Regions from separate parts of the Mesorhizobium sp. AA22 genome, predicted to be linked through region 3. Evidence: predicted binding sites of a transcription regulator. Region 3 holds the regulator's gene; each other region holds the start of a gene.

Region 1 (4,558 bases), 1.4 Mb from region 3:
TCATCTATCCCGGCCGCGCCGATCACCCGCAAGCGGCGGTCGTCAAGAGGCAGATGTCGGGCGGCTCGACGCTGATCTGCCTCGACGTCAAGGGCGGCAAGCAGGCGGCCTTCGCCTTCCAGAACGCGCTCGATATCGTGCTGATCTCTAACAATCTCGGTGACGCCAGGAGCCTGATCACCCATCCGGCGACGACGACACACAAGAATCTGAGCGACGAGGCGCGGGCCGAACTCGGCATCGGGCCAGGCACGCTCAGGCTGTCCGTCGGCCTGGAGGACACCGACGACCTGCTCGAAGACATCGAGCAGGCCCTGAAAGCCGCCAGATAGTGCACTGGGCGGTGTCGCTCGAATCGTCAAAATCAGGCGCGGTCAGGCGCCCGACGGGGTCTCTTCCAATTCCGCAACGGCGCTGGTGTGGATGGTCATCGTGTTGCCACGCCAGTCGACGGCACCGCTGAGCCAGCCACGCGCCCAGACAATCGGCAGGATGCAATCGCGCGCCATCATCGCCGGGACCATGCGTAGCGACAGGTGCCAGCTCTTGGCCGAGGCGAGAGCGCATTCCGGGAGATAGGCGACTACCAGCACAACGAGGGCGGTCGCCGACAGGCTGAAGCCGGCGCCGGCCGCAGCAACCAGCGCAAGCGCCAGCGGCACCGCCGCGCCGACCAGTATTTCGGGTGCGAAGAACAGTGGGAAGGTGACGCGACGCAGGCGTGCCCAGCGGGCCTGGCGCGACCAGATTTCGCCGAGCGTGCGAAAACCGAGCGGCTGCTCAAAGGGCGAGGCGACGAGATTGACGCGCAGTCCAAGCCCGTTGACCAGCTTGGTCGCGGCGGCATCCTCGGCGATCTCGGCGGCAAGCGCACGGATCCCGCCATTGGCGTCGAGCATGGGCTTGTCCCACAACATGCTCTTGCCTTGGGCAAAGCCAAGGCCTATCGCCTCGCCGGTATATTGCCAGCGCGCCTGCAGCGTGTTGAGGAAGGCGCATTCGACCTCAGCCCAGAACCCGTCCGGCCGCGAGCCGATCGGCGTCGAGCAGACAAGGCCGGTGTCCGGCCGCCATGCCGCCATCAGATGCTGGACATAATCCCTCGGCATCAGAACGTTGGAATCGGCAAGGATGACCCAGCGGTGGCGCGCCGCCTCCCAGCCCTTCACGCAATTGTTGAGTTTCGGATTGCCGCTGATGCGGTCGTCGCCGACGAGCAGCCGGGCCGGCACGGCCGGAAAACGGGCAATCGCATCGGTGACCGGCCTGGCCACCGGGTCGTCGGCATGGGCGACGCAGAAGATGAGCTCATAGCGCGGCCAGTCGAGAGAGAAGGCGCGCTCGAGCGTCTCCTCGGCAAACGGCTCGACGCCGCGCGACGGCACGACGATCGACACCGGAGGCGCCTTGCCGGCTGGCGGCGCGATCCTGCCAGGCCGCTTCAGCTTCAACGAAGCGAGCAGGATGCTGGCGAGATTGACGAGAAGCAGAGCTGTGGAAAGCAAGGCGGCTGTGACTGTCAGTTCCATCGATATCTGGTCACTCCAGAAAAGCCAGCCGCATGATAGCCGTTTTCAACAGTTCGACGGAATGCTGAGTCGCCCGGCCCTGCGCACACCATCATTGTCATGTGTCACTTAAATGACATTGTTCTTCGGCACCTGCGCGCAAACGAGTCGGGCAACGACGGAAGCGCGCCGTTGACCAAACTGCGGAGAGCGTCGAAAGTTCCGTCTGCATATTGTGGAGTAGGATATGTACAGCGCCGTTACGCGCAACATCGAAGTACAGGTCAGGCCGTTCTATCTGGAAGATCGCTCCGACCCGTCGGAGAACCGCTATGTCTGGGGCTACCAGGTGACCATCGACAACCAGTCGGATGAATTCGTACAACTTCTGTCACGCTATTGGCACATCACCGACGGCACCGGCCGGGTCGAGGAAGTGCGCGGCGCCGGCGTTGTCGGCGACCAGCCCGAACTCAACCCCGGCGACAGTTATCAATATACGTCTGGCTGCCCGCTCTCGACGCCGTCCGGCATCATGGTCGGCCACTATACGATGCGCAACAAGCGAGGCGAGACGTTCGACGTCGCCATCCCCGCCTTTTCGCTCGATCTGCCGGGCACGCGGCGCACCGTCAACTGACCAGCTAGACCTGATCCATCCCGATAGAATCGGGATGGGCTCTAACTCTTAGACCAGGACCTTTTCCGAACCGAAGGTCAGCGAAGCAAAAAACGCTTTCCACTTTTCGATGCACGGACCTTCGGTCGGGATCATGGTCTACTGCGCCGCGGCAAACTCCGCCGGATCGAAGTCATATTGCTTCGAGCAGAATTCGCAGGCGACATGAATGCCGCCATCCTCGGTGCTGTCCCTGATCTCGTCGGCTGAGAAACCTTCGAGTATGCCGCGGATCTTCTCCCTGGAGCATGAGCACTCGTCGGCTACCGGTACGCCGCCGAAGACGCGGACGCCGTGCTCGTGGAACAGCCGGTAAAGCAACCGCTCGGCGCCGATCGTCGGGTCGATCAGTTCCGTCGGCTCGATGGTGCCAAGCAATGCCAGCAGTTCCTGCCAGGAATTGTCGGCCGGATCATGTATCTCATCGCGCGGATCGCCGTCGCCGCCCGGAAGGTCGGGCACGCGCATGCGTTCCGCCGATTGCGGCAGGAATTGCGCAAGGATGCCACCGGCACGCCATTGCTCGCGGGCACCGCCGACACTGGGCGTCAACAGCTTGGCCACCGAGAGTCTGAGGTCGGTCGGGATCTGTTCCGACTGGCGAAAATAGGTGCGCGCGGCCTCCTCCAGCGTCTCACCGTCGAGCTGGACGATGCCCTGATAGCGCTGCGTGTGGGCACCCTGGTCGATGGTCAGCGCCAGGACACCGCTGCCGAGCAGCGTCTGCTGCGAGATCTCGCCGACAGATGTCAGTGCCTCCAGCCGGTCGGCGTCGAAGCGAGCATAGGCGCGCAGCGCCTGTGGCGTGGAAAAATCCGCCACCAGCATGTCGACCGGCCCGTCGGTGCGGGTCTGCAGGATGAACTTGCCCTCGAACTTGAGCGAGGTGCCAAGCAGCACCGTCAGCACACAGGCTTCCGCCAGCAGGCGGGCGACCGGCTCGGGATAGTCATGACGGCTGAGGATCGCGTCGAGCATCGGCCCGAGCTGGACGGTGCGGCCGCGCACGTCGAGCGGGCCGACCTCGAAGGGCACGACATGATCGTCGCCGGCGTAGCCGAATTCGCCGAGTTTGGGTTGATGTTCAGCCAATTGATGAGTTTCCAACATGACAAAGCTCCGGGGCGCGGCCATGCCGCCCTCCGGGGCGCATGCGTCGAAACGCGCTCGATTTGCGTGATGCGGCTGAGATAGGCATCACGTACTCCCGGATCAAGGCGGCCCGGATCAAGCGCCCAGACACCAGGCCAAAACCGCCTTCTGGGCGTGGAGCCGGTTCTCGGCCTCGTCGAACACCACCGAATGTGGCCCGTCGATGACCTCGTCAGTGACCTCCTCGCCACGATGCGCCGGCAGGCAGTGCATGAACAACGCATCGGGCTTCGCCTTCGCCATCAGCGCCGCATTGACCTGGTAGGGTGAGAAGACATTATGGCCGCGAGCACGGTGCTCCTGGCCCATCGACACCCAGCAGTCGGTGACGACGCAGTCGGCCTCGTGGACCGCCTCCTCGGGCGAGCGGGTGAAGTTCAACTTGCCGCCATGCGCCCTCGACCAGTCGACATGCTTCTGCGCCGGCTCGCTGCCTTCCGGCACGGCTACGTTGAGATTGAAGCGGAACCGCGCTGAGGCCTCCAGCAGCGAATGCAGCACGTTGTTGCCGTCGCCGGTCCAGGCAATGGTCTTGCCGGCGACCGGACCGCGATGCTCCTCGAAAGTCATGACGTCGGCCATCAGCTGGCACGGATGGGTATCGTCGGTCAGCCCGTTGATGACGGGAACGGTGGCGTTCTCGGTCAGCTCCAGCAGCCGGTCATGCGATGTGGTTCGGATCATGATCGCATCGACATAGCGCGACAGCACCTTGGCCGTGTCGGCGATGGTTTCGGAGCGGCCGAGCTGCATCTCGGTGCCGGTCAGCATGATGGTCTCGCCGCCGAGTTGGCGCATGCCGACGTCGAAGGATACGCGCGTGCGCGTCGACGGCTTGTCGAAGATCATCGCCAGCACCTTGCCTTCGAGCGGTTTTGTCCGCTCGCCAGCCTTGAGCCTTGCCTTTCGCACGACGGCATCGTCCAGCATGAAGCGCAGATCGCCCTCGGAGACGGCGGAAAGATCGGTGAAATGGCGAAGGCTCATTTGGGGTCTTTCGACTGTTACTTCGCGGCAGCCGCGGCTATGGCATCGGCCAGGCCTCTGGCGCCGGCGCGGATGCGGTCGAGCGCTTCATGGATCTCGGCGTCGGTGACGGTGAGCGGCGGCAGCAGGCGAAGGACGTTGTCACCGGCCGGAACAGCCAGCAGATGCTGGTCGCGCAACGCCATATTCACCTTGGTGTTGGGTGCGGCGCATTTCAGGCCGAGCATCAAGC
Region 2 (4,558 bases), 3.2 Mb from region 3:
TTTTCCCAGGCGGCAAGGGCGCTCCAGGGGTCGGCAGGCGAGGCGGCGACAAACCCGGCAAGGGTTGCGGCATCCTCGATCGCCATCGCCGCGCCTTGCGCCGCAAACGGCGTCATCGCATGCGCGGCGTCGCCGATCAGCGCGATGCCGGCGGGCGTTGTCCATGGCTGTGCCTGGTCGACCGTATGGATCGGCCATGCGGTCCACGGGCCGGCATCCTCGGCAAGCCGGGCCAGTGCTGCCGCGGTGCCACGCATCGCGCCGACGAGGATGTTGGGGTCGGCGTGGCCCGACCAGCCCTCGGCGATGATCTCGCCCCTGGTGAAGGCGGCCAGGTTGAACGCCGTGCCGTTGCTGACCGGATAGGCGACGAGGTGAAAACCGGGATGCAGGAAGGCGGTCACGCAATTGGCGGCGCCGACCGCCGCAAGCGCTTCTCCCGCGACACTGTCTGCACTGATCGTAGCGCGCCAGGCAAGCTCGCCCGAAAACCGGCTTTTGGCCGCAAACCCGCGAAGAGCACGGATAGCCGACCACACGCCGTCGGCGCCGATCAGCAGAAAGCCGTCGGCTTCGACCGTCTTGCCGGCAATCTCGACTGTTGCCGTGGTATGGCGCGGTCCTGCGGCGATGCCGCCGACGCGCGCGCCGGTGACGAGACTGATGTCCGGCTGTTCGGCAAGGCGCGCCATGAGCGCGTCTTGCAGATCGGCCCGATGAGCGACGAGATAGGGCGCGTGCCAGCGCCTTTCGGCTTCTTCGCCAAGCGGCACCCGCGCCAGCTCGCGCAGTGTGGCGGCGTCCCTGAGCACGACGGCCTCTGGCCGCACCGCCGCCGGCAACAGCCGGTCGAGCACGCCGAGCTGGCGAAGGATGCGCGTTGCGTTGGGTGACAGCTGGATCCCGGCGCCGGCTGCTTCGCGCGGCGCCTGTTCGAACAGCCGCAACAGATAGCCGCGTTCGGAAAATGCCAGCGCCGCAGTCAGTCCGGCGACGCCGGCTCCGGCGATAACGACCTGCCGGGACCGGATGTCGTCCATGGGGATGGCGTGCGCCTCAGGCTGCCTGATGAATATAGAGGCATCCCGCAGGCTGCGTTTCCGTCGCCTTCAGCTTTCGCGAATAGCGAAAAAGCGTCGAGCAATAGGGGCAGACCTTTTCATTGTCGTCGCCCATGTCGAGAAACACATGCGGATGGTCGAAAGGCGGGTTGGCACCGGTGCACATGAATTCCTTGACACCAATGTCGATCGCCGCATAGCCCGCATCGTTCTGGAAATGGGGAATGGAACTGCCTGCCATCGTCGTCTCCTACATCTGCCGCATGACCCCGGATCATGCGCAAATCAAAATTCCACCGCGTCCTTTGCGCGTCCAAGAGCGCGCCGCGCTGTAGCCTGGATTGCATCTGGATCATAAGCTGTCTCTTTGCAAGATCGATGAAATCAAACTGTCGTAAAAGCCTGTCACAGGATAAGCTAAGCCGGTTAAGGCATGCTCCCGAAAACCGAATTCGGTTTCGCTGGGGATCATGCCTAGCTTAAGAGTGGTAGAGCGTCCTTTGCGCGTCCGGAAAGACGCGCGATGCTCTGGCCAGCGGGTGCGAAACGAGCAGGAACCATGAACGAACTAAAGCCGGTGCAGAGCGAATTCACCACTGTCGAGGTGGCGAGCCCCGAGGGCGGCAACCCGGACCGCTTCGTGAACCGCGAGTTTTCCTGGCTGCAATTCAACCGCCGCGTCCTCGAGGAATCGCTGAACGCCAATCATCCGCTGCTCGAGCGTGTCCGCTTCCTGTCGATTTCGGCCGCCAATCTCGACGAGTTCTTCATGGTCCGCGTCGCCGGTCTCGCCGGCCAGGTTCGCGAAGGCATCACGCTGAAGAGCCCGGACGGTCGCACCCCCGAACAACAGCTGGAACAGTTGCTGCGCGAAGTCGAGCGTCTGCAGGAGGACCAGCAGAAAAGCCTTTCCGCGCTGATGCTGCTGCTCGACAAGGAAGGCATCGAGAGCATCAGCCGCGATGGGCTGACCAAGGACGAGAAGGCCTGGCTCGAGGATCATTTCCAGGAGCAGGTCTTTCCGGTGCTCACACCGCTGTCGATCGACCCGGCGCATCCATTCCCGTTCATTCCCAATCTCGGCTTCTCGATGGCCCTGCAATTGCGCCATCGCAGGAATGGCGAGGAGATGAGCGCGCTGTTGCGTCTGCCGGTGGCGCTGAAACGCTTCATTCGCTTGCCCGACCGCAAGCATCATGTCCGCTTCATTCCGCTGGAAGAAGCGGTCGGCCTCTATATCGGCAAGCTGTTCCCCGGCTACGAAGTCAAGGGCTCCGGCACGTTCCGCATCATCCGCGACAGTGACATCGAGGTCGAGGAGGAGTCCGAGGATCTCGTGCGCCTGTTCGAGACGGCGCTGAAGCGGCGCCGCCGTGGCTCGGTCATCCGCATCGAATTCGATAAGCTGATGCCGGCCGAACTGCGCGAGTTCGTCGCCGGCGAGCTTGGCGTCTCGTCGAGCCGCATCAGTGTGCTCACCGGTCCGCTGGCGCTCAGCCAAATTTCCGAGATCGTCGCCATCGCCCGCGACGACCTCAAGTTCACGCCCTATAATCCGCGCTTTCCCGAGCGCATCCGCGAGCATGGCGGCGACTGTTTCGCCGCCATCCGCGAGAAGGACATCATCGTTCATCACCCCTACGAATCCTTCGACGTTGTGGTGCAGTTCCTGCGCCAGGCGATGGCCGACCCGGAAGTCGTGGCGATCAAGCAGACGCTCTATCGAACCTCGAACGACAGCCCGATCGTGCGCGCTTTGGTCGACGCGGCGGAGGCCGGCAAGTCGGTTACCGCGCTGGTCGAGCTCAAGGCGCGTTTCGACGAGGAAGCCAACATCCGCTGGGCGCGCGACCTCGAGCGCGCCGGCGTTCAGGTCGTGTTCGGCTTCCTCGAACTGAAGACACACGCGAAAATGTCGCTGGTGGTGCGGCGCGAGGACGGCAAGCTGCGCAACTATGTGCATCTCGGCACTGGCAACTACCATCCCGTCACCGCGCGCATCTACACCGACCTGTCCTTCTTCACCACCGCTCCGACGATCGCCCGCGACGTCGCCCAGCTGTTCAATTTCATCACCGGCTACGCCGAGCCGACCGATGAGATGCGGCTGGCTATCTCACCCTTCACGCTGAGAAGCCGGATTCTCAAGCATATTTCAGACGAGATTACCCATGCGCTGGAAGGCCGGCCGGCCCGCATCTGGATGAAGATGAATGCGCTGGTGGATCCGATCATCATCGACGCGCTTTATGACGCCAGCCGCGCCGGCGTCGAGATCGATCTTGTCGTGCGCGGCATCTGCTGTCTGAGGCCCCAGGTGCCGGGCCTGTCGGAAAATATAAGGGTCAAGTCGATCGTCGGCCGCTTCCTCGAACACAGCCGCATCTATTGTTTCGGCAACGGCCATGGACTGCCGTCGGACGGGGCGGTCGTCTACATCTCATCGGCCGATTTGATGCCGCGCAATCTCGACCGTCGCGTCGAAACCATGGTGCCGATCACCAATCCAACGGTGCATGAACAAGTCCTCGGCCAGATCATGCTGGGCAACATCATGGACAACCAGCAAAGTTTCGACGTATTGGCTGACGGAACCTCCCGGCGCGCCACGCTTGAGGAGGGCGAGGAACCGTTCAACGCGCAGGAATATTTCATGACCAATCCGAGCCTTTCCGGACGCGGTGATGCGCTGAAATCGCATGCGCCCAAGCGCATCGCGCAGTTCAAGCGCCGCAAGAAAAACGCCGCAGCGACCGGCTGATGATTTCAACGTCCCAGGGCCGGCTTCAGGACCGCCGACCGCTTTCCATCATCGACATCGGGTCGAACTCGATCCGTCTTGTCGTCTATGAGGGGCTGGCGCGCTCGCCGACCACGCTGTTCAACGAAAAGATGCTGGCCGGCCTCGGTCGCGGCATCGTCTCGACCGGAAAGCTCGATCCCGAGGCGGTGACCCGCTCGATGGAGGAGTTTCGGCGTTTCCGCGCGCTGTCCGAGCAGGTCGGCGCCGAGCAAATGTATGTGCTCGCGACCGCCGCCGCCCGCGAGGCGGTCAACGGTCCCGATTTCATCCAGCGCGCCGAAGATGTACTCAAGACCGAGGTCCAGGTGCTGAGCGGGCGCCAGGAAGCCCACTATTCCGCGCTTGGCGTCATTTCCGGCTTCCACCCGGCCAACGGCATCGCCGGCGACCTCGGCGGCGGCAGTCTCGAACTGGTCGACGTCGATGGCGAGGCAATCGGCGACGGCATCACGCTGCCGCTGGGCGGCCTGCGTCTGCAGGACATGGCCAAGAACTCACTGGCCCAGGCGGCAAAGATAGCGCGCGACGAACTGGCACGGGCAAAGCTGCTGAAAGGCGGGCAGGGCAGGCCGTTCTATGCGGTCGGCGGCACCTGGCGAAACCTCGCCCGGCTGTACATGGAAATGACCAGCTATCCGCTGAGCGTCATGCACCATTACGAGATCGGCATCCACAGCGCTACGAACTTCCTCAA
Region 3 (4,558 bases):
TGCCGGGATTGGACTGTGCATCGGCTGAAATATACTTGTCGCCGGCGGCCTCGATCGCCGACTTCATGGCGGCTTCGTCAGTCTTCCAGCGCTCTTCCTGGAAGTTCGACCACGAAACACCGATGACCTTGTCCTTCGCCTGTGCGACCGACGCGAGCGTCAGCGACATGGCGACCCCCGCCAGAATGGCGGCTGTGAATCTATTCATGATATTCCTCCCTGCGCCGCGTACGGCGCGACCAACTGGCCCAAAGGCCTGCACAAAAGCTCTTTTTTTCGAGCCTCGAAAAAATACTGATCCAACGCCGAAGCACTGTCAACATGAATTCTGATGGAATTTTGGTGTCCTGTTGGCTTTTTTTCGAGCCTCGGAATAAACAATGACAGGTCCTTCTGCTTCTGCCAGTATTTGTCGGCCTGACGGCTTCCGATTCATGAGCGGCCGCGGCAATAGGGTAGGAAGCAAAACAATGTCGGTTGGGATCCGCCATGACGATTTGCGCCGGCGCAACCGGGCGATGGTTATTTCGGCCGTACGGCGCGCAGGCCAGCCGTCACGGACCGAGATCGCCGCAACCACCGGCCTCAGCCATTCGACCATATCGGCGATCTCTTCCGACCTGATCCACGAAGGCATCCTGGCCGAGAGCAAGGCGAGTGAGACCGTTTCGCTGAAACGTGGCCGGCCGCAGGTTGGCCTCAGCCTCAATCCGGAAGCCGCTGCGGTATTGGCCGTCGTGTTGTCGCTGAATTCGCTGTCGGTCGCTGTCATCGACTATGCCGGACAAGTGGTCGCCGAGGAACAGCGCCGGCTGGACACGCTGACCATGTCGCGCGACGAGCTGATCGACGAATGTGTCGCCATAGTCCGGCGCCGGCTCGAAGACCCCGACCTCGACGTCCAAAGCGTCGCCCGCATCGCGCTGGCGATCCAGGGTATTACCGATTCCCATGCGCGCGCCATGTTGTGGTCGCCGATCACGCCGCAGACGAACATCGCCTTCGCCGACATTCTGGAACGCGAGTTCGGCATCCCGGCCATTATGGAGAACGACTGCAACATGATGGCCGTGGCGCTGCGCCGGCGCGACCCGGATCGCTACCGCGACGATTTCATCGCCATCCTGCTCTCGCATGGCATCGGTATGGGGCTGGTGCTCAAGGGCGAGCTGTTCACCGGCACCCATTCCTCAGGCGGCGAATTCGGCCACATGATTCATCGGCCGAGCGGCGCGCTTTGCCGCTGCGGGCGGCGTGGTTGCGTCGAGGCTTATGCCGGCAACTACGCTATCTGGCGCAACGCGAGGCAATTGAGCGAGAACGCCGAGCCGGTCGCCGATGTCAGCGACGCCGAGATGCGGGCACTGGCGGCCCGGGCGCGCGAGACGGACGGACCGGAGCGCGAAGCCTACCGCAAGGCCGGCGAGGCGCTCGGCTTCGGGCTCGGCAGCCTGTTCGCGCTGATCGATCCGGCGCCGGTCGCCATGGTCGGTGCCAGCGCTGCCGCCTTCGACCTGATCGAGCCGGCCCTGCGCGAGGCCATCGCCCAGACCGCGGGCGGCCAGCATTCGGGTTCGATTTCCTTCGACACCGAGCCGAACGAACTGCCGCTGATCCGAGAAGGCTGCGCCATGCGGGCGCTGAGCTTCGTCGACCAAGAGATCTTCGCGCCGAGCATCCAGGCACGAGCCGGCTCGGTCGGAAAGAACGTGGCTTGAACTCGAAGGGAGGATCCCGGATCGCGACTTGGGGTGTGTTGAGATTCAGGTCAGGCCGAGTCGAGAATGGTGGGTTCCGAGAACCGGAGCGGAGCGTACTTTTGGGTACGTGAGCACCGGAAGCCCAGGAAGCCGGCGTTCGCAGGCCGGCACCACCTGGATATCAGCACATCCCTAGTCTTCCCTGATCGCATAGCCCGCGCCGCGGATGGTGCGGATGACATCGGGCATGCGACCATTGTTGACCGCCTTGCGCAACCGGCCGACATGGACGTCCACCGTGCGCTCGTCGATGTAGATCGTCTCGCCCCAGACATTGTCGAGCAACTGGCTGCGCGAGAAGACCCGACCCGGGTGCCGCATCATGAATTCGAGCAGCCGGAATTCGGTCGGCCCGAGCCGGATCTCGCTCTTCTTGCGATAGACCCTGTGCGATTCACGATCGAGCATGATGTCGCCGACCTTCAGCACGCTGGACAGTACTTCCGGCTTGGCGCGGCGCAGCAGCGCCTTGACCCTGGCCATGAATTCCGGTGTCGAGAACGGCTTGACCAGATAGTCGTCGGCTCCGGTGGAAAGGCCGCGAACCCGGTCGCTCTCCTCGCCGCGCGCGGTCAGCATGATGATCGGCAGCCGCTCGGTTTCGGGACGCACCCGAAGGCGCCGGCAAAGCTCGATGCCCGAAACCGCCGGCACCATCCAGTCGAGCACCAGAAGATCGGGCACGTTTTCCTGCAGCCGGATTTCGGCCTCGTCGCCGCGCGTCACCACCTCGACCTGATAGCCTTCGGATTCCAGATTGTAGCGGAGGAGGACGCCCAGCGGCTCTTCATCCTCCACCACCATGATGCGCGGCGCGATCATCGGCCGGTCACTCCTGTCATGTCGCCGGCGCCGACATCGTCGTTTCGTCGAGCTTCGGGCGATCCGCCGGCAATTGCTGCCCGGTCACGACAAAGTAGGCGTTTTCGGCTATGTTGGTGACATGATCGCCGATGCGTTCGAGATTCTTGGCGCAAAACAGAAGATGGGTGCAAGCGGTGATGTTGCGCGGATCCTCCATCATGTAGGTCAGGAGTTCGCGGAAAACCGCCGTGTATTTCACGTCGATCTTCTGATCGTCGGCGCGCAGTTCTTTCAAAGCGCCGGCATTGCGCGACACATAGTGCTCAACCACCCCGCGGAGCTGCACAAGAACGAGATCCGCCATCGCGTCGATACCGTGCGACAGATTACGCGGCGTGGTGCTCTGCCCGACTGCGCTGACCCGCTTGGCTATGTTTTTGGCCAAATCGCCGATGCGCTCGAGATCACCGGCCATGCGGATTGCGCCAACCACCGCGCGCAGATCTTGCGCCATCGGCTGCCGCTTGGCGATCAGCGTGATCGCACTGTCGTCGAGTTCGCGCTGCCGCGCATCCATGATCGCGTCGTCCGAGACGACACGCTGCGCCATCGCATTGTCTGACGCAAGCAACGCGCGGATCGAGGCTGCGACCATCGCGGCGGCGAGCTCGTCCATGTCGCGGATCAGCCTGTCGATGTGCTCCAGTTCCTCGTCGAAAGATGCGACGGTGTGTTCACCCATGATCCTGTCCTCGTGTTCGAAATTCGCCGCCGGACCGCTCAGCCGAACCGGCCGGTGATGTAGTCCTGGGTGCGCTTGTCGTCGGGATTGGTGAACATCTTGTCGGTTGCGCCCTCCTCGACCAGGTAGCCGAGATGGAACATCGCCGTGCGTTGCGACACGCGCGCTGCCTGCTGCATCGAGTGGGTGACGATGACGATCGTGTAGTTCTGGCGCAGTTCGTCGATCAGTTCCTCGACGCGGGCGGTGGCGATCGGATCCAGCGCCGAACAGGGCTCGTCCATCAGAATCACTTCCGGCGACACGGCGATGGCGCGCGCGATGCACAGGCGCTGCTGCTGTCCGCCGGAGAGACCGGTGCCCGACTCGAGCAGGCGATCCTTGACCTCGTTGAACAGACCGGCCTTCTTCAGGCTCGATTCAACAATGCCGTCCAACTCGGACTTGCTCCTGGCCAGGCCGTGAATGCGCGGACCGTAGGCGACGTTTTCATAGATCGACTTCGGAAACGGGTTCGGCTTCTGGAATACCATGCCGACGCGAGCTCGCAGCTCGACGACATCGATTTTCGGGTCGTAAACATCCTCGCCGTCGAGCGTTATCTTGCCGCTCACCCGCGCGATATCGATCGTGTCGTTCATTCGGTTCAGGCAACGCAGGAAGGTCGACTTGCCACAGCCCGATGGGCCGATCAACGCCGTCACCTGGTTCTCGCGGACATCGAGGTCCACGTCGAACAGAGCTCGCTTCTCACCGTAATGAACAGAGACCTTTTCGCCCTTCATCTTGATCGAAGGGGCATTGGTTCCGCTGCTCAGTTTCTGTTCGACGCCGGCTTCCGTCATGATGTTCATATCCTCTACCCCTTACCAGCGCCGCTCGAAGCGCCTGCGCAGTATCACTGCAATGGCGTTCATGATGACCAAAAACAGCAGCAAGATCAAAATCGCCGCCGAAGTCTTCTGCTGGAATCCAGCTTCCGGGAAATCCGCCCACATGAATATCTGCACCGGCAGGATCGTCGCGGGATCGGTAAAGCCGCCGGGAATGTCGACGATGAAGGCGACCATGCCGATCATCAGCAACGGCGCGGTTTCGCCCAGCGCATGCGCCATTCCGAGAATGGTGCCGGTCATGATGCCCGGCATCGCCAGCGGCAGGACGTGATGGAATACGGTCTGAACCTTGGAGGCTCCGATGCCAAGCGCCGCCTCGCGGATCGACGGTGGCACCGCGCGCAGCGAAGCGCGCG

The links. Region 3 encodes PhoB, which activates phosphate uptake and scavenging genes when phosphate is short. Its sites were predicted from a motif close to TGTCATNNANCTGTCAT; they were not measured.
Region 1: A9K68_RS30925 (ceramide glucosyltransferase) is a predicted target of PhoB. The motif match lies at 1,631-1,647, and genes of this name have one in related genera.
Region 2: A9K68_RS22150 (RNA degradosome polyphosphate kinase) is a predicted target of PhoB. The motif match lies at 1,441-1,457, and genes of this name have one in related genera.

What each region holds. Positions count from the first base shown of each region.
Region 1 covers NZ_CP048406.1:6,548,309-6,552,866, forward strand. Annotated here, with positions in the region: gene A9K68_RS30920 (O-succinylhomoserine sulfhydrylase) at 1-332, shown strand, start outside; gene A9K68_RS30925 (ceramide glucosyltransferase) at 375-1,529, opposite strand; gene apaG (Co2+/Mg2+ efflux protein ApaG) at 1,756-2,148, shown strand; gene A9K68_RS30935 (Hsp33 family molecular chaperone) at 2,287-3,321, opposite strand; gene argF (ornithine carbamoyltransferase) at 3,415-4,326, opposite strand; gene A9K68_RS30945 (aspartate aminotransferase family protein) at 4,344-4,558, opposite strand, start outside.
Region 2 covers NZ_CP048406.1:4,588,593-4,593,150, reverse strand. Annotated here, with positions in the region: gene A9K68_RS22160 (FAD-dependent monooxygenase) at 1-1,040, opposite strand, end outside; gene A9K68_RS22155 (zinc-finger domain-containing protein) at 1,057-1,302, opposite strand; gene A9K68_RS22150 (RNA degradosome polyphosphate kinase) at 1,621-3,822, shown strand; gene ppx (exopolyphosphatase) at 3,822-4,558, shown strand, end outside.
Region 3 covers NZ_CP048406.1:1,381,703-1,386,260, reverse strand. Annotated here, with positions in the region: gene xylF (D-xylose ABC transporter substrate-binding protein) at 1-208, opposite strand, end outside; gene A9K68_RS06695 (ROK family protein) at 471-1,718, shown strand; gene phoB (phosphate regulon transcriptional regulator PhoB) at 1,893-2,582, opposite strand; gene phoU (phosphate signaling complex protein PhoU) at 2,599-3,306, opposite strand; gene pstB (phosphate ABC transporter ATP-binding protein PstB) at 3,345-4,160, opposite strand; gene pstA (phosphate ABC transporter permease PstA) at 4,173-4,558, opposite strand, start outside.